DNA from 3 places in the Actinomadura sp. NPDC049753 genome. Region 1 is predicted to be linked to each of the others. Evidence: riboswitches for the same ligand, from Rfam matches in the RefSeq annotation. Region 1 holds a riboswitch; each other region holds the start of a gene.
The links. Region 1 has a riboswitch for thiamine pyrophosphate ahead of thiO (glycine oxidase ThiO). Riboswitches for the same ligand answer to the same signal wherever they lie in the genome.

Region 1 (6,309 bases):
GCCGTTACGTCCCCTCTGATCGCTCTGCGCGAACAGCCTGCCGCACGGGGACGTCCGGGTCGGCGATCGCCTCCGGATCCACCGGCGTCCCCGCGGCGATCACGCGCCTCGCCTGCACCAGGTCGCGGGGCCGGCCGACGGTGAGGATCGCGTCGAGGCGGTCTCCGGTCAGCCACGCCACCGCCCATCTGGAATCGGACGGGTCGCCCCTGCGCACGAGCCGTTCGGACGCGGAGTGGTCGCCCGCGTACTGGACCATGCGCCCGAACTGCTCCGACCAGAAGTACGGGGCGGCGTCGTACACGGCGTCCTGCCCGAGGAGGGCCGCGGCGGCGACCTCCGGGGCGTTCAGCGCGGTGTCCCAGTGCTCGACGAGGAGCCTGCGCCCGTAGCGGTGCGACCACCAGGCGGCGCAGTCGCCGACCGCCACGACGTCCGGGCGCAGCGCGCCCGGGGCCTCCTCTCCCATGTAGGTCCGGAACGAGCCGTCGGTGACGACACCGCGCTCCAGCAGCAGCCCGGAGCCCTCCAGCCACGACAGGACGGGCCGGACCCCGACGCCGACGACCACCTCGTCGGCGTCGACGCGGCCTCCCCCGGCGAGGACGAGGCCGCCGTCGCGCACCTCCGCGACCTTGACCCCGGTCCGCAGCTCGACGCCGGCCTCCGCGTACCAGGGGGCGGTGAGCGCGCCGACCTCGGGCCCGATCGCGCCCGCCAGCGGGGTGTCGGCCGCCTCCACGACGGTGACCGCGCAGCCCCGGCGGGCCGCGGCGGTGGCGACCTCGGCGCCGATCCAGCCCGCGCCGACGATCACGATGCGGGCGCCCGCGGTGAGCCGGGCGCGCAGGTCGCGGGCCTCGTCGATGGTGCGCAGCACGTGCTGCCGCCCCTCCCCGGGCAGCGTGATCGGGGCGGCGCCGGTCGCGATCACGAGCCCGTCGAAGGGCAGGTCGCCCGCCGTGGACGCCACCGTGCCGCCGCGTCCGGGCCCGTCCAGCCGCAGGCCGGTGGCGCGCTCGCCGAGCAGCAGCTCGCAGCGCAGCGCGTCCCAGTCGGCGTCGACGGTCGTGTCGTCGGACTCGCCCGCGAGGACGGCCTTCGACAGCGGCGGCCGGTCGTAGGGCCGGTGCCGCTCCGCCGACACGAGGGTCAGCGCGCCCTCGTACCCCTTGCTCCGCAGGGCCTCGACGGCGCGCACGCCGGCCAGCCCGCCACCCACGACGATGACCCTCTCCATGAAGGTCACCCTAACGGGCGGCGATCCGCGGATGGACAGGTGTCCAGGCAGTCGCCCGGTTCGCCGAGGTCGTAAGGTGGGGGCAGCGGAACGGCACAGCAGAACAGCACAGAGCGCGGGAGTCCGGTGCGACCGGGCTGAGAGGGCGGCTGAACGGGCCGCCGACCGCCACGACCTGATCCGGATCATGCCGGCGAAGGGAGCGCGCATGCAGATCGTCATCATCGGCGCCGGGGTGATCGGCCTGGCCACCGCCTGGCGGACCGCCGCCGGCGGCGCCGCCGTCACCCTGGTCGACCCCGCGCCCGCCTCCGGGGCCTCCGCCGTGGCGGCGGGCATGCTCACCCCGGTCAGCGAGCTGACCTACGGCGAGGAGCCGCTGCTGCGGCTCGGCCTCGCCTCCCGCGACCGGTACGGCGCGTTCGTCGCCGAACTGGAGGAGCTGACCGGCCTCGACACCGGGTACCGCACCGACGGGATCATCGAGGTCGCGTTCGACTCCGACGACCTGCGGCACCTGGACGACCTGCGCCGGTTCCAGGAGAGCCTGGGCATCCCCGCCGAGGCGCTCACCGGCCGCGAGTGCCGGCGGCTGGAGCCGATGCTCGCGCCCGGCGTGCGCGGCGGCCTGCTCGCCCCCGAGGACGGCTCGGTCGACCCCCGCAGGCTCGCCCCTGCGCTGCTGGCGGCGTGCGACCGGCTGGGGGTCCGGCTTGTCCGGCGGCGGGCGGAGCGGGTCGTCGTCGAGAACGACGCCGCCGCCGGCGTGGGCCTGGACGACGGCACGGTGATCCCCGCGGACCGGGTGCTGCTGGCCGCCGGGCCGTGGTCGGGCGACCTCGGCGGCCTGCCTCCCGGGACCGTTCCACCCGTCCGCCCGGTCAAGGGCCAGGTGATCCGGCTGCGCACCCGCGCGCCGTTCCTGCGGCGGTCGACCCGCGGCCTCGTCCGGGGATCGTCGGTCTACCTGGTGCCACGTGCCGACGGAGAGATCGTGGTCGGCGCCACCCAGGAGGAGCTGGGCTTCGACACGCGGGTCACCGCCGGCGGGCTGTGGGAGCTGCTGCGCGACGCCCGCGAGCTGCTCCCCGGCATCACCGAGCTGGAGTTCGCCGAGGTAACCGCCGGGCTGCGGCCCGGCTCCCCCGACAACGCGCCCGTGATGGGCCCGACCGCGCTGCCCGGTCTGCTGGTGGGCACCGGGCACTTCCGCAACGGCATCCTGCTCACGCCCGTGAGCGCCGACATCCTGTCCGCGATGCTGCTGGACGGGCCCGTCCCCGAGGTCGCCGGGCCGTTCGCCCCCGACCGCTTCTCCCCCGAGGTGAGCGCATGAAGGTGATCGTCAACGGTGAGCCGCGCGAGCTGCCCGACGGCGCGAGCGTGGCCGAGGTCGTCGCGTCCGTCACCGCGGCCGCGACGGGCGTGGCCGCGGCGCTGAACGACGAGGTCGTCCGGCGCGCGGAGTGGGCGGCCACGCCCCTGCGGGACGCCGACCGCATCGAGGTGCTGACCGCGGTCCAGGGAGGATGAGGATGAACGACACCGACGGACTGGTCATCGCGGGCGAGGAGCTGGGCTCGCGGCTGATCATGGGAACGGGCGGGGCCCCGAGCATGGCGGTGCTGCGCGAGGCGCTGACCGCGTCCGGGACGGAGCTCACCACGGTCGCGATGCGCAGGGTGGACCCGTCCGCGCGCGGCTCGGTGCTGGACGTGCTGACCGAGTGCGGCATCCGGGTGCTGCCGAACACCGCCGGCTGCTTCACCGCGGGCGAGGCCGTCCTGACCGCCAAGCTCGCCCGGGAGGCGCTCGGGACGAACTGGGTCAAGCTGGAGGTGATCGCCGACGAGCGCACGCTGCTGCCCGACCCGATCGAACTGGTCGAGGCCGCCGAGCAGCTCGTCGACGACGGCTTCGTCGTCCTGCCCTACACCAGCGACGACCCGGTCCTGGCGCACCGGCTGGAGCAGATCGGCTGCGCGGCCGTGATGCCGCTCGGCTCGCCGATCGGGTCGGGGCTCGGCATCCGCAACCCGCACAACATCGAGCTGATCGTGGAGCGCGCGACCGTCCCGGTGATCCTCGACGCGGGGCTCGGCACGGCGTCGGACGCGGCCCTCGCCATGGAGCTCGGCTGCGACGCCGTGCTCCTCGCGACGGCCGTCACCCGCGCGCAGTCGCCGGCGCGGATGGCCGCCGCGATGCGGCACGCGGTCGAGGGCGGGCGGCTCGCGCGGCTCGCGGGGCGCATCCCCAAGCGCCGCTACGCCCAGGCGTCCTCCCCGTTCGACGGGCTCGCGACTTCGTAGCGACACTAAAGCCATACATGTAGAAATATTCGCTGGACCTGAACAGTCTCGCGCCACCACACTGGACACACCGGGGCGCAACCGCACACATCGCTTCGGTGTCGATGGAAGCGTCCCCTCCATAAGGTGCGTGACATGCAGCAAAACAGCGGTGCGCGCGCGAACAAGCTCGCGGTGGCGGCGGCGACGGTCACGGTGGTCTTCTGGGCCTCGGCCTTCGTCGCCATCCGAAGCGCGGGCGACGAGTACAGCCCCGGCGCCCTCGCCCTCGGCCGCCTCCTGTCCGGGACGGTCGTGCTGGGGGCGATCTGGCTCGTCCGGCGCGAGGGCCTGCCTCCCAAGGCCGCCTGGCCCGGCATCGCCACCGCCGGCCTTCTGTGGTTCGGCGCCTACATGGTCGTCCTGAACTGGGGCGAGCAGCTGGTGGACGCGGGCACCGCCGCCCTCGTCGTCAACATCGGGCCGATCCTCATCGCGCTCCTCGGCGGCTGGCTGCTGAAGGAGGGGCTGTCGCCCCGGCTGCTGCTCGGCATGGCCGTGTCGTTCACCGGCGCCGCCGTCGTCGGGCTGTCGATGTCCGGCGACGGCCGCGCGTCCGTCGGCGGGGTGCTGCTCTGCCTGGCCGCCGCCGTCACCTACGCGGCGGGCGTCGTCGCCCAGAAGCCCGCGCTCCGGCACGCGTCGGCGCTGCAGTTCACCACGTTCGCCTGCGCGATCGGCACGGTCGCCTGCCTGCCGTTCTCCGGGCAGCTCGTCTCGCAGGCCGCGCACGCCCCCGCGGGCGCCACCCTCAACATGGTCTACCTGGGCGTTTTCCCGACCGCGGTCGCCTTCACGACCTGGGGATACGCCCTCGCCCGCACGACCGCCGGGAAGATGGGCGCCACCACCTACGCCGCGCCCGCCCTCGTGGTGGGGATGTCGTGGCTGTTCCTCGACGAGGTCCCCGGCCCGGTCACCCTCGCCGGCGGGCTGCTGTGCCTCGCCGGCGTGGCCGTCTCCCGCAGCACGCGGTCGCTGCGCCGCCGCGTCCCGCCCGTCACTCCCGAACCGGGCGCCCCGGAGGAGTCACCCTCCGGGCTCATCGATGCTCATACTCGCGACGGATGAGAACCACGCGGAATCGCCCGTAAACTCGCACCGATGGACGCGACGGTTGCTGACCCACTCGTCGGGCGGGTGCTCGACGGGCGGTACCGCATTGAGTCCCGCATCGCGCGCGGCGGCATGGCCACGGTCTACCTCGCGCGCGACCTCAGGCTCGACCGCGTCATCGCGATCAAGGTGATGCACGCCGGACTCGCCTCGGACGAGGACTTCGTCGCCCGCTTCATCGGCGAGGCCAAGGCCGCCGCGGCGCTGTCCCACCCGAACGTCGTCGCCGTCTACGACCAGCGCACCGACGGCGAGCACGCCTTCCTGGTGATGGAGTACGTCGCCGGCCGCACCCTGCGCGACGCGCTGAACTCGCTCGGCCGGCTCGGCCCCCGCGCCGCTCTGGAGATCATGCAGCCGGTGCTGGCGGCGCTAGGCGCCGCGCACCGGGCCGGGCTCGTGCACCGCGACGTCAAGCCCGAGAACGTGCTGATCACCGAGGACGGCCAGGTCAAGGTCGCCGACTTCGGCCTCGCGCGGGCCGAGACCGCCAGCAAGATGACCAAGACCGGCATGATCATCGGGACGGTCGGCTACCTGGCGCCCGAGCAGGTGCTGTCCGGCAACGCCGACTTCCGCTCCGACGTCTACGCCGCCGGGATCATGCTGTTCGAGCTGATCACCGGCCGGCTCCCCCACCAGGGCGACACGCCCCTCGCCGTCGCCTACAAGCACGTGAACGAGACGGTGCCGCCGCCCTCCAGCGTCGTCCCCGGCATCCCCCCGCGGGTGGACGCCCTCGTCACCGACGCCACGAGCCACGACCCGGCGCGCCGCCCGCAGGACGCGAACCAGTACCTGGCCGAGGTCGCCGAGGTGTTCGGCGGCCTCCCCCGCGACTTCGACCGCCGCGTCGAGGAGGCGTCCCGCAACGCGACGAGCGTCCTGGAGACGCCGCCCGACCACGGCCGCACCGCCGTCATGGACGCCGAGACCCTGGCCCCCCAGCACGGCGTCCGCCCCACGAGGACCGACCGCGCCCTCGGCGCGCTGACCGGCCGCTACGTCATGATCGCCATCGGCCTGGTCGCGGCGGTCGTCCTCGGCTGGGCCGTGTGGTACCAGACGTCCGGCCAGTACGAGCACGTCCCTTCCTCGATCATCGGGATGAAGGTCGCCGAGGCCCGCGACCAGCTGGAGTCCGACGGCATGGACGTGCGCACCGCCAAGGCGGTCTACAGCGACCGCGTCCACAAGGGCGGCGTCGCCAAGTCCGACCCGCCCGCCGGCGCCCGCGTCGCCAAGGGCCAGACGGTCACCCTCACCCCGTCCCGGGGCATCACGCCCCGCGAGGTGCCCGACGTCGGAGGCAAGTCCCTCGCCGACGCCAAGAAGACCCTGGAGGACAAGGGCTTCACCGTAGGCCGGACGAGCAGCAGCCCCTCGCAGACCGTCTCCAAGGGCGACGTCATCAGCACCGACCCGGACGCCGGCGAGAAGCAGTCCCCCGACGTGCCCGTCTCCATCGTCGTCTCCACGGGCATGTCGATGCCCGGCCTCCTCGGCCAGAACGGCGACGCCGCCGCCAACCAGCTGCGCTCCATGGGCCTGGACGTCACCGTCCAGAAGAAGCAGGTGAACGGCAAGGACCCCAACACGGTG
Region 2 (6,309 bases), on a different contig from region 1:
ACACCGTCTGCACGATGGTCGACGTCGACACCGTCGTGATGTACCCGCCGGTGGCGCACTCGCTCACCGCCTACACGGTGACGCTGGACGACGGCCACCTGCGCGTCGCCGAGCCGCGCCCGTTCCTCCAGGCCGCCGCCGACGCGATGGGCCTGGACCGCCTCAAGGTGATCGACACCGGTCTCGACCCGGTCACCGCCGAGCGCGAGCAGTGGGACGACGGGAACAACACCCTCGCCGTGGCGCCGCGCCTGTGCGTCGCCTACGAGCGCAACATCGAGACCAACGCGCAGCTGGAGGCGTCCGGGATCGAGGTCATCCGGATCAGCGGGAGCGAGCTGGGGACGGGTCGGGGCGGTCCCCGCTGCATGTCGTGCCCGATCCTGCGCGAGGAGATCTGAGCCGCGCCCGGGGCGACCGGCGAGGAGAGGTTCTGTGTTCTTCCCGGCGCCGGGGGCTCAGAGGCGCGCGGCGCCGGGAAGAACCATCAACGCCCGCGATGTCGACGGGGGCACGACATCGCCCGAGCGTTGGAGAGGACCATACAAGGTCGGGCGGGGTTCCTTCCAGGCAGGGTCGCTCTATGCCGGATATGCCCGACTTGGAGCTACTTCACTCCTGGTTCCGTTGTAGCGGTCTTCGTCCGGCTCGTCGAGCAGGTCCGGAAATGCGGAAAGATCCGGGACGACGGCGTGCGCGCCGGCGGGAGCGGCCATCCGCTCGTCGCCGGACGACCTGGGCGTCCGCAGGATGGCCCAGACGGTCGTGGTGCCGTCCTCGTGGCGCACCCCCCAGCCCTCGGACAGTGCCTCGACGATCCCGAGTCCGCGCCCGCCCAGCGAGGAGAGCGTGCCCGGACCCCGGCGCGGCTCGGTCATGGCGCCACCGTCGCTGACCTCCAGTTCGAGGAGGTCGCCGCGACAGAGCCAGCAGACCTTCACCTGGCCGGACGGCAGCGGCCGCGCGTGCCGCAGTGCGTTGCTGAGCAGCTCGCTGACGATGACACTGGCGTCGTCCACGACCGAGTCGTAGACCCCCGAGTCGGCCAGCTCCGAGCTGAGGCGCCTGCGGGCGACCGCGACGCTGGACGGTGCGTGTGGCAGCAGTACGACGCTCGACGCCCTCACCTCCCCGATGCTCCGCTCACTCGGACGAGTCCCGTCAACACCCTTCCGGTACGTCCGAAATGCCCTGATGGCCATGACGGGAAACCAGAACGAACCAGTTCACCACCTGCACAACGAGTCATCAGCCGTCCGGTCACGGTGATCACCCCCGGGATCGGAATCTCGTCACCAACGGCGACCAACCAAGGATCTATCCAGCCAACGGCGGATTTACTCCTCACGCACGCGTTTCGTCCATCACACGCCGCCGTCACCGCACTTCTCCGCACCGTTCCCAGCCTGCCACCCCGCGAGACCGCCGAAAGCGCTGGTCACGCCCGTCTCACCGGACCGCCCGGGGCGGACTGTCCGCACGGTAAGTAACCGTCCGCTCAGCGCGCGGAACGCAACACCAGGCGCATGCAGGTCCCCTCGCCCGCCCGCGCGCCACCTGCGGGTCCGCGCCCGTTCGTGACGGAGAGTAGCCGACCGGCCGGTTCCCCCTGGGTGCTTTCGGGGGCAATGGACTGATTATTGGGGGTTTGAGTGGTTTCGTTGTGAGATGTCTCACGCTCGGCCGGATGAGCGGAGATCGTGCCGCCCTGCGCCTCCGTCAGCCGTCTGACGATGTACAGGCCGAGCCCGATGCCGCCGAACCGGCGGCGGTCCCCCGCGTCGCCCTGGACGAACCGCTCGAAGATCCGCTCATGGTCGCCGGCCGGGATGCCGATGCCCTCGTCGGAGACCGTGACGACGATCCCGGCCCCCTCGCGGCGGGCCCGCACCCGCACGGTCCCGCCGTCCGGGGAGTACTTGAACGCGTTCTCCAGCAGCTGCCCGAGGACGATGTCGGTGGCCATCGCGTCCCCGCTGCACGGCGGCAGGTCGGGGGCGATCTCCAGCTCCACCCGGTGCAGCGGCGACAGCGAGCGGAACCCGGCGACCACGCCCTCCAGGACGCGGCCGAGATCGAACGGCTCGATCGTCACGGCCAGCTCGTCGGCCCCGGCGCGCGACCCGAGCAGCAGGTGCTCGACGAGCCGCCCGAGCGACTGGGCCCGCTCGGCGATGGTGGCGACCGCGGCGCGGCGGTCGGCGTCGGTCAGCTCGTCCCACCGGTTGACCAGCGTGGACGCGAACCCCTGCACGACCGTGATCGGGGTGCGCAGCTCGTGGCTGGTCGTGGCGAGGAACAGGTCCTTGGCCTCCTCCAGCGCCTTGGCCTCCGAGACGTCGCGGAAGTCGACGACCAGCTCGCCGGTCTCCTCGATCTCGGCGGCCAGCACGTTCAGCCACGTGCCCGACTCCAGGCGGAACGTGAGCATCTCGCCGAGCGCGGGCATGTCGAAGGGCAGCGGGCGCCCGATCGCGTCCTCCGGCGGGATGCCGGTCAGGGTGTGCGCGGAGTTGTTCCAGTGCCGGACGACGAGGTCGTGGTCCAGCACCGCGATGCCGTCGGCGCTGGAGTCGATGACGGCGCGCTCGTGGGCCCGCTGCCGGACGACCTCCGCGTAGGCGACGGCGTTGCCGACCGCGACCCCGGCGTGCCCGGCGAGCAGCTCCAGCAGTTCGAGCTCGGTGTGCCCGATCTTGCGTCCGGAGAACAGCGCGTACAGCGCGCCGTACGGCCGGTTCTGCAGGTACGAGAGGCCGAGCGCGATCGTGTGCAGGCCGGGCAGCTCCGACCAGATCAGGTCGCCGAGGCGCCGCTCGCCCGTCGCGAGCTTGACGGTCTTGCCCGACCGCAGCAGCTCCCCGACCAGGCTCGGCCTCAGCTCGGCGCACCGGCCGCGCATCCGCTCCGGCAGCCCCGACATGCTGACGAGCCGCAGCCGCTCGCCCTCGATCTTGACGAATCCGCCGGCGTCGGCGCCGGTCAGCTCGATGAGCGCGGCGGTGATCCGGTCGAGCACGACGGCCAGGTCGAGCTCGGCGCCGAGGTCGGCGACGATGTCGTTCAGCCGCCGGACCAGCCGGGCCCGCTCGGTCATGCGGTTCTGGACGATCTCGTCGTCCTCGACCGGGTGGTACACCCCGACCCAGCCGAGCAGCGTGCCGCTCGGATCCTTCAGCAGGCTCGTGTCGATGCGCACGTCGATGAGCCGGCCCTCGCGGTGGAAGCGGCGGGTGGCGATCGAGATCTGCCCGCCGTCGCTCTCGCCCTCGCCGCCGCGCCGGGTGAGGAGCCGCTCCTGGACGGCGTTGTGCTCGGCCTTCAGCTCGTCGGGGACGATCGGCGGGACCCGGCCGAGCATCTCCTCGGCGCTCCAGCCGAACATGCGCTCGGCCGCCGGATTCCACACGGTGACCCGGTGCCGCTGGTCCACGGCTACGATCGCGTCGGCGGCGCTCTCGATGACGGCCCGCGCGATCGGATCGTGCACGTGCTGATACACGTCTGTCATCGTGCCACCGCACTCCGGCATGGCGCCGGGCAACTTGCGCCGAAACTTGCTTTCGACCCAAACCTTACCGTCTGGTAAGCCTACCGATGAGCAGGGCCGCGACCCCCGCCACCAGGAACGACAGCAGCGAGGCGCTCATCCACGTCTGCGGCGTGAAGTGGAGCGCGTCCCGCACGTCCGACCAGAACGCGGTCCAGCGGGCGACCGTGCCCGGGTTGACGAGCTGGTAGACGACGAACCCGATCGCCCATGCCGCGATCATGCCCCAGCGGGACGGCGCGGTCCGCGAGACGTCCCAGCCGCCCGCCCGGCGGCGGCCGAGGAAGAAGTCGGCGGCGAGGACGCCGAGCATCGGCACGAACACCGATCCGATCAGCGACAGGAAGCCCGCGTAGTCGCCGATGTCCAGGACCAGCGCGAGCACGGTGATGCCGGCGCCGAGTGCGACGCTCAGCACCCGGCGGTCGGCCCGGGGGAACAGGTTCTGGATCGACACCGCCGTGGAGTAGGTGTCGGCGAACGACTGGTCGGCCTCCCGCAGCACGAACACGGCGAAGAACAGCACGCCCAGCGAGACGCCCAGGAACGGGTCGAAGATCCTGCCCGAGTCGCCCGCGACCAGCGCCAGCGCGAGCAGCCCGAGGACGTAGGCGACGATCTGCGTGACGGAGTAGCCGACGGCCGCGGCGCCGAAGGCCCCGCGCTCGGTGCGCGCGTGCCGGGTGTAGTCGGCGGCGACCGGGACCCAGGAGATCGACACGGCCAGCGCGGCGTCCGCGCCGAGCCAGAACCCGCCCCACGAGCCCTGCGTCAGGTCGGGCAGCGGCTCCCGGACGAGCTGGACGTAGAAGTACACGAGCGCGATCGCCACCGCGACGGTCACATAACGGCGCAGCAACCGCACCGAGCCGAGCGGCCAGACGGTCAGCACGGTCGTGATCGCGCCCGCGGCGACCACGTAGCCCCAGCGCGGAACGCCGTCCCACAGCTCGCGGGCGGCGTCGGCGATGACGATCAGCTCGAACGTCCCCCACCCGACGAGCTGGGCGATGTTGAGGACGGTCGGCGCGTACGACAGCTTCGCGCCGAACAGGCCGCGCAGCAGCACCATCGCGGGCTGGCCGGTCCGCGCGCCGGGCACGGCGGCCAGGCCGAGCATCAGCCCGCCGAGGGCCGTCCCGACGGCCATCGCGACGATGCCCGCCATGATCGAGATCGTCGGCCGGCCGTCGGCGTCCGGCGCGAGGACGGTGTAGGCGCCGGAGAAGGCCAGGAGGCTGACGCCGAGGTTCCCCCAGAAGGCGCTCTGGTCCCAGAATCCGAGGACCTTGGGGGCCGGTTCGTCGAGGGTGAAGGGGACCTCGTCGGGGGCGCGCTCGTCCTGAGGGCGCTTTTCGACGTCGGACGTCACGGGACACACACTCCCTACGCCGGCATTACCCGGACAGGTTCATGCGGTCGGCGACGCCCTGGAGGCCGCCCTCTCAGCCCGGCTGTGGCCCGAGCTCCCGCGGTTATCGGTCAGGCCCGATCGTACAACCGCCCGTCACGCCTCAGAAGAGGGCATCCGGGTCAGATCACGCGAAATCCTTCAGATCACCGCGGAATCATTCATATCAAGCGACGTACGGCGGACCGTCCCCCGCGCCCTCCATCGGCCGGCCCGCCTCGGCCCACCCGTGCATGCCGTCGCCGACGTTCCTCGCCAGCCACCCCGCCTGGTTCAGCGCGGACGTGACCTGCGCGGACCGCGCCCCGGACCGGCAGATCACGTAGACCTCCCGGTCACGGGGGATCTCGCCGGCGCGGTCGCCGAGATGGCGCATGGGGATGTGGACCGCCGCGGGCGCGTGGCCCGCGTCCCACTCGTCCTGCTCCCGGACGTCCAGCAGGTAGCCGTCCTGCGGAACATCCGCGGCGACCACGGCCGGCACGTCTTCCCCGAAATTCATCACACCCCCCATGGAACCGCGCGAAGCCCCCCTGCGTCGAATCACGCATGCGGTATCGGACGCTCCTTTTCGCAGCGCCCGGGCTGGCCTTGCTCCTGTCCACGGCCGCCTGCGGCGACGAACAGGCAAACGGAAACTCCGCCGGAGCGCCTTCGGGCACGACGTCCGTGCAGCCGTCCGGCTCACCGGCGGACACGCTCACCGTGCGGGTGAAGGCCTCCAAGGAGGCGCCCGCCAAGACCTGGAGGCTGACCTGCGCCCCGCCGGGCGGCGACCATCCCGAGGCGGCCGGCGCCTGCGCGGCGCTCACCAAGGTCAAGGATCCCTTCGCACCCGTCCCCAAGGACCAGATGTGCACCGAGATCTACGGCGGTCCGGAGATCGCCACGGTCAAGGGCACCTGGCAGGGCAAGCCGATCGACACCACGTTCACCCGCGATGACGGCTGCCAGCTGCACCGCTGGAGCCAGATCGGCCCGGTCTTCGGGAACGTCCCGAAGGTCCGCTGACCCCGTCCCGAACCCTTCGATCCGTCCGGACGAGCCATCCCCGTTCCGGCTCCGTCCCCGACTCCGGTCGCCAGGCCCCGGCACCCGCCGGGGCCTGGCCCGTCTCACGGCGCCCGCGGCCCGCTACTTGAGGAGGCGGGACATGCGGCGGTCGGCGAGCGGCTTGCCGCCCGTCTGGCAGGTGGGGCAGTACTGGAGCGCCGAGTCGGCGAACGACACCTCGCGGACCGTGTCCCCGCACACCGGGCATTTCTCGCCCGCGCGCCCGTGCACCCGCAGGCCCGTCTTCTTCTCGCCCTTGAGGTCCTGGGCCTCGAGGCCGCGCGAGCGCTCCACC
Region 3 (6,309 bases), on a different contig from region 1:
GCCGGTGTTGACGGTGTCGGAGAACACCTGGCCCCAGGTGGGCTTCTCCAGGAACCGCTGCACGCGTCCCGCGTCGTCCACGATGATGATCCCGAACTCCAGGGGGTTCGGGACGCGCTTGAGGCCGATGGTGACGAGCGCGTCGTTCTGCTCGTGGAACCGCACCATGTCGGTCAGGTCGATGTCGGTGAGCGCGTCCCCGGAGATCACCAGGAAGCGGTCGTCGCGCAGCGCCTCCTCCGCGTTCTTGACGCTGCCGGCGGTGCCGAGCGGGACCTCCTCGGTCGCGTAGCTCAGCGACATGCCGAGCTCCTCGCCGTCGCCGAAGTAGTTGCGGATCAGCGCGGCCAGGAACTGGACGGTGACGACGGTCTCGCCGAACCCGTGCCTCTTCAGCAGCCGCAGCACGTGCTCCATGATCGGCCGGTTGACGAGCGGCAGCAGGGGCTTCGGCTGGTTGGCGGTCATCGGACGCAGCCGCGTCCCCTCGCCTCCCGCCATCACGACGGCCTTCATCGGGAGGTCTCAGCTCCCTTCTGGCCGCCGGCCGGCGGTTCCGCGCCCGGCCCCTCGGCGGCCCCCGGACCGGCCGCCCCGGACGCGCCGCCCGGCCCGGAGGCCGGGGGCGGGGCGCCGCGGCCGGCCAGCACCAGCTGCCGCGTCTGCACCCAGTAGAGGACGGCCGCCCACCAGTACAGGGCCGTCCCCCAGACGGCGAAGGCCCATCCGACGACCCGCGCCGCGGTGCCCGCGGCGCCGCCGTGGTCGCCGAGCAGCAGCAGCGGGAAGGAGTACAGCAGGCACATCGTCGCCGCCTTGCCGATGAAGTGCACGGGCAGCGTGCCGCCGTACCCGAGCCGCCGCACGATCGGCGCGATCGGCAGGATCGACACCTCGCGGGCGACGAGCGCGAGCACCAGCCACAGCGGGATGATGTCGCGGATGGTGAGCCCGACGAGCGTGGCCAGGATGTAGAGGCGGTCGGCGGCCGGGTCGAGGACCATGCCGAGCTTGCTCGTCTGGTTGAACGCCCGCGCCAGCTTCCCGTCCAGCCAGTCCGACAGGCCCGCGAACACCAGCAGGCCGAGCGCCCACCAGTCCGCCTCGATCAGGACGAGCCACAGGAACAGCGGGACGCCCAGGAGCCGGGCGAGGCTCAGGATGTTGGGCACCGTGAAGATCCGGTCCTGTGGGGCCTCCTGCAAAGTGCTCACCGACGTGTCGCCTCCCCTGGTCCCCTTGATCCTGACCCTATCCGTAAGGGGTGGAAAGCCCCTCGGCGGTGTCGGCGTCGGAAGTCGGGAGGGTTCCGGCGAACGGGTGCCGCCGGAGCATCCCGGGGGCGCGCGTCACGCCCGGTGGGGCTCGACGGCGTTCTCCAGCGGGAGGACGGCGGTGACGACGAACCCTCCGGACTCCCCCGGCCCCGCGTCCAGCGTCCCGCCCACGCTGCGCGCCCGCTCGATCATTCCGAGGATCCCGAACCCCTCGGGCGGGCCGCCGGAGGGCCCCCGCCCGTTGTCGGCGACCCGGACGACGAGGCTCCCGCCGTCGCGCTCCAGGCTCACCGTCGCGCGCCTCGCGGCGGCGTGCTTGACAACGTTGGTCAGGGCCTCCTGGACGATCCGGTACGCCGCGACCCCCGTCTCGGGGGGCGGCGTCCCGACGTCCCCGTCCCGCAGGTCGACGTCGATCCCGCCGCCGCGCGCCGCGTCGACCAGGCCGGCGAGGGCGTGGAGGCCCGGCAGCGTCTCGGGGGCGCCGACGTCGGTGCCGCGCAGGACCTGGAGCGTGCCGCGCAGTTCGATCCGCGCGTCCCGGCACGTCGAGGCGATGGAGGCGAGCGCGTCGGCCAGCTCCTCCCGGTCGAGCGGCCGGTCCCCGCGCACCAGGTGGGCCGCGGCGCCCGCCCGCACGCCGATCAGGGTGATGCTGTGCGCGAGCAGGTCGTGCAGGTCGCGGGCGATCCGCAGGCGCTCCTCGGCGACCCGCCGGCGCGCCTCCTCCTCCCGGGTGCGCTCGGCCCGCTCGGCCCGCTCGGTGATCGTCGCGAGCCGCGCCCGGTGCACCCGCCACACCTGGACGGCGATGACGACCGACACCACGGCCTCGATGACGGCGATCTGCTCGCGCAGGGATCCGCCGCCCGCCCGCATCGCCGCGCCGACCACGCAGACGGCGAGCAGGAACCCGACGACGCCGAGGACGATGCGCACCCGGCGCCCGAGCACCGCGTAGGCGAACAGCGCGACCACCTCGGCGGGCACCAGCGCGTGGTGCTGGTACTGCGCCAGGTGGTAGGGCAGCACCAGGACCACCAGTGCCAGCAGGCCGGGGGTCGGCCACCGCCGGATCACCGCGAGGGGGACGTGCGCGGCCACCAGCAGCGCCGCGCCCGGCGCGTCCAGCCCCCGCACGCCGGGCCACAGCACCGCGGCGGCGGCCGCCGCTCCCGCCAGCGCCGACGCCGCCAGGGCGTCCTTCACCGTCACCTCGACCCGGGGCACCGTCAGCACGCGCCCATTCTCCCCCACTCACGCGATCTTCGCGCGGCGGCCCGCGCCCGCAGGAATGATCCTTTCGGCGGCCCCTGCGCGGCCGGAGGCCCGCCCTATAGTTCTGCAGACCCCGTCACGAAGGGCCGACAGTTGTCCGTCCCCCCGCCTGCTGTCCCCCCGCCTCCCGCCCCCGCGTCCGGGCTCCGGATGACCCTCGGCGCGCGGGCCTACCGATGGCCGCTCCGCGTCCTGGCCGCCGCGCCGGCGGCCGGCGCGGCCCTCGTGCTCGCGGCCCGCTCCGGCGCCGGGCCGCCCGACGCGGACAGTGCCCGCCGGATCCTGCTGATCTGCGGCGGCGGCTGCCTTCTCGCCGCCCTGGCCGCCCTCATCTGGGCCGTCCGGCTCCACTGGACCCGCCTCATCGTGACCATCGGCGAGCAGGGCGTGACCCTCCGCCGCGGCGGGCGGGAGGCGGCCGTCCCGGCCGGAGCCGTGGAGGCGGTCGGGATCAGGTGGCCCGTCGACGACCCGGTGTGGACGCTCTGGCTCGACCCGGAGCGGGCGCCCGGCGTCGAGGCCGTCGCCGAGGTCGACGGGAACGCGGTGACCCTGCTCAGGGGCGGGTCGCTCCCGTCCGGATGGCTCCCGGCCGTCCGGACCGCGACCGCGGACCGCCTGGGCGCCGCCTGGCGGGTCGTCGACGACGAGGGCCGGGAGGTTCCCCCGCCGGCGGCCGGCGCCCTGGCCGGGGCCCGCCACATCGTCGTGGACGGCGCGGGCCGGTACCGCGACCGGCGCGGAGGCGCGGTCCTCGCCGTGGCCTGCCGGGGGCGCGGCAGGCGGACCACCGTGCTGCGCGACCCCCACACCGCCGCGCTGCTGGTGGTCCGGGGCCCGTCCCGGCTGCCGGGCCGCGACCGCGTGCGCGTCCTCGACGCGGACGGCCGCCCTCTCGGATTCGTGCGCGGCCTGCGGGAGCCGTCCTTCCACACCGCTCGCGGGACGCTCCTCGGCACCACCCGCGCGACCGGGGACGGCCTGGTCGTCACCGGCGTCGACGGCCGCCGCTCGGCCACGCTGCGCATCGGCGGCGGCGCCGAGGCCGGAGTCGAGCTGGAGCGGTCGCCGTCCGCCCCGGACCCCCTCCGCAGCCTGGCCCTGGCCCTGCCCGTCGCGATCCCCGCGCGGGACCTCCGCGCGGGCGCGTTCTAGCCCATGGGCGGCGGTTGCGGCAACCGGGGCCGTCCGGGTTAACGTCGTGGCGACAGATCGCGGGGGCCCGGCGAACCGGGCTGAGATAGCGGCTGGGACGGCCGCTGACCGCATGAACCTGACCGGGTAATGCCGGCGTAGGGAGAGATCGAGTCGTCATGACCGAACCTGTGGTTCCAGCTGCCCGCAAGACCTACCTCCAGGGCTCGCGCCCGGAGATCCGGGTCCCGATGCGGGAGGTGCCGCTGACCAACGGCGACGTCGTCGTCCTGTACGACACGTCCGGGCCGTACACCGATCCCGAGCACCAGACCGACGTGCGCCGGGGGCTGCCGCCGCTGCGGGAGGCCTGGATCGCCGAGCGCGGCGACACCGCCCCCTACGAGGGGCGGGCCGCGCGCCCCGAGGACGACGGGCGCCGGTCGTCGCCGTCCGGCGTCCCCCTGGGCGCGGGCGGCCGACTTCCCCAGGCCGACGGCGAGGGCGCCCTGCCGCGGCGGCCGCGGCGCGCCACCGGCGGCGCGGTGACGCAGCGCGCCTACGCGCGGCGCGGGGAGATCACGCCGGAGATGGAGTTCGCCGCGCTGCGCGAGGGCGTGGCGCCGGAGGTCGTCCGGGACGCGCTGGCGGCCGGGCGCGCGGTGCTGCCCGCCAACGTCAACCATCCCGAGATCGAGCCGATGGTCATCGGGCGGGACTTCCTGGTCAAGGTCAACGCCAACATCGGCAACTCGGCCGTCGCGTCCTCGATCGAGGACGAGGTCGAGAAGATGACGTGGGCGACCCGCTGGGGCGCCGACACGATCATGGACCTGTCGACGGGCCGCGACATCCACACCACGCGCGAGTGGATCCTGCGCAACTCGCCCGTGCCGGTCGGGACCGTCCCGCTGTACCAGGCGGTGGAGAAGGTCGGCGGCGACCCGGCGGAGCTCACCTACGAGATCTTCCGCGACACCGTGATCGAGCAGGCGGAGCAGGGCGTGGACTACATGACCGTCCACGCCGGGGTGCTGCTGTCCTACGTGCCGCTGACGGCGCGGCGCAAGACGGGGATCGTGTCGCGGGGCGGATCGATCATGGCGGCCTGGTGCCTGGCGCACCACGAGGAGAACTTCCTCTACACCCGCTTCGAGGAGCTCTGCGAGATCTTCGCCGCCTACGACGTGACGTGGTCGCTGGGGGACGGGCTGCGTCCGGGCTCCATCGCGGACGCCAACGACGAGGCCCAGTTCGCCGAGCTGCGCACCCAGGGCGAGCTGACGCGGATCGCGGCGCGGTTCGGCAACCAGGTGATGAACGAGGGCCCCGGCCACGTCCCGATGCACAAGATCAAGGAGAACGTCGACCTCCAGCAGGAGTGGTGCGACGGCGCGCCGTTCTACACCCTCGGCCCGCTGACCACCGACATCGCGCCCGGCTACGACCACATCACCTCGGCGATCGGCGCCGCGATGATCGGCTGGCACGGCACCGCGATGCTCTGCTACGTCACGCCGAAGGAGCATCTCGGGCTGCCGGACCGCGAGGACGTCAAGGCCGGCGTGATCGCATACAAGATCGCCGCGCACGCCGCCGACCTCGCCAAGGGCCATCCGGGCGCGCAGGCGTGGGACGACGCGCTGTCGGAGGCGCGGTTCGACTTCCGCTGGGAGGACCAGTTCAACCTGTCCCTGGACCCCGGCACCGCGCGCGCCTTCCATGACGCGACGCTCCCGGCCGCGCCGGCCAAGACCGCGCACTTCTGCTCGATGTGCGGGCCGCACTTCTGCTCCATGAAGATCACGCGGGACGTGCGGCGGTTCGCGGCCGAGCGCGGCCTCGCCGACGCGGAGGCCCTCGCCGCCGGGATGCGGGAGAAGGCCGAGGAGTTCAGGGCGGGCGGCGGGCGCCTGAACCTCCCCGTCTCGCCCGCCGACGCCTGACCCGAGCCGGACGCGGGGACGCCGAGCGAGGCGTCGGGATCGCGGCCGGGCCCGTCGTGCACCCGTGCGCGGCGGGCCCGGCCGCGTTCGGGCCATCTCGGCGCAGGTCGGGGCACCGGCGCGGATAGGATTGAGGGACCGTTCCAAAGCCGCGGATCCTCCCGATCGCCGCAGGCCCGTTCCATCCCCGGGAAGGATCGACGACCCAGGTGACCAGCGACGACACGCCGAAGGCGCGCCCGGTTCGGGCCGACGTTCGCCGCAACCGCGCGCGGCTGCTCGCCGCGGCGCGGGAGACCTTCCAGCGCCAGGGGGCGGGCGCCTCGCTCGAAGGCGTCGCGCGGCTCGCGGGCGTCGGCATCGGCACGCTCTACCGCCACTTCCCCACCCGGCAGGACCTCCTGGAGGCGCTGCTCGCCGACGTCTACGCCGGGCTGGCCTCGGCCGCCCGCGATCTGCTGGACTCCCCGTCCCCCGGCGAGGCCCTGCTGGCCTGGCTGCGGACGTTCGTCTCGGAGATCACCGCGTTCCCGGGCATGGCGGCCTCGGCGATGGTGTCGCTGCGCGACCCCCGGCTCGACCCGACCGGCTCCCGCGCGGCGATGTCGGAGGCGGGCGAGGCGCTGCTCGTCCGCGCGCAGCGCGGCGGGGACGCGCCCGCCGGCGCGGCGTTC

Region 2: it holds a riboswitch for thiamine pyrophosphate, as region 1 does, so the genes downstream of both, AB0K37_RS03825 (cytosine permease) here and thiO (glycine oxidase ThiO) in region 1, are expected to answer to the same signal.
Region 3: it holds a riboswitch for thiamine pyrophosphate, as region 1 does, so the genes downstream of both, thiC (phosphomethylpyrimidine synthase ThiC) here and thiO (glycine oxidase ThiO) in region 1, are expected to answer to the same signal.

What each region holds. Positions count from the first base shown of each region.
Region 1 covers NZ_JBFARL010000215.1:527-6,835, forward strand. Annotated here, with positions in the region: gene AB0K37_RS34930 (FAD-dependent oxidoreductase) at 5-1,240, opposite strand; TPP riboswitch at 1,346-1,459, shown strand; gene thiO (glycine oxidase ThiO) at 1,449-2,576, shown strand; gene thiS (sulfur carrier protein ThiS) at 2,573-2,773, shown strand; gene AB0K37_RS34945 (thiazole synthase) at 2,776-3,552, shown strand; gene AB0K37_RS34950 (DMT family transporter) at 3,688-4,662, shown strand; gene pknB (Stk1 family PASTA domain-containing Ser/Thr kinase) at 4,696-6,309, shown strand, end outside.
Region 2 covers NZ_JBFARL010000007.1:71,090-77,398, forward strand. Annotated here, with positions in the region: gene AB0K37_RS03810 (arginine deiminase) at 1-401, shown strand, start outside; gene AB0K37_RS03815 (ATP-binding protein) at 582-1,127, opposite strand; gene AB0K37_RS03820 (PAS domain-containing protein) at 1,499-3,511, opposite strand; gene AB0K37_RS03825 (cytosine permease) at 3,576-4,922, opposite strand; TPP riboswitch at 4,917-5,033, opposite strand; gene AB0K37_RS03830 (rhodanese-like domain-containing protein) at 5,128-5,463, opposite strand; gene AB0K37_RS03835 (SSI family serine proteinase inhibitor) at 5,667-5,972, shown strand; gene AB0K37_RS03840 (DNA-formamidopyrimidine glycosylase family protein) at 6,096-6,309, opposite strand, start outside.
Region 3 covers NZ_JBFARL010000097.1:4,771-11,079, forward strand. Annotated here, with positions in the region: gene AB0K37_RS23815 (mannose-1-phosphate guanyltransferase) at 1-516, opposite strand, end outside; gene AB0K37_RS23820 (CDP-alcohol phosphatidyltransferase family protein) at 513-1,214, opposite strand; gene AB0K37_RS23825 (sensor histidine kinase) at 1,350-2,516, opposite strand; gene AB0K37_RS23830 (hypothetical protein) at 2,706-3,710, shown strand; TPP riboswitch at 3,760-3,873, shown strand; gene thiC (phosphomethylpyrimidine synthase ThiC) at 3,869-5,635, shown strand; gene AB0K37_RS23840 (TetR/AcrR family transcriptional regulator) at 5,845-6,309, shown strand, end outside.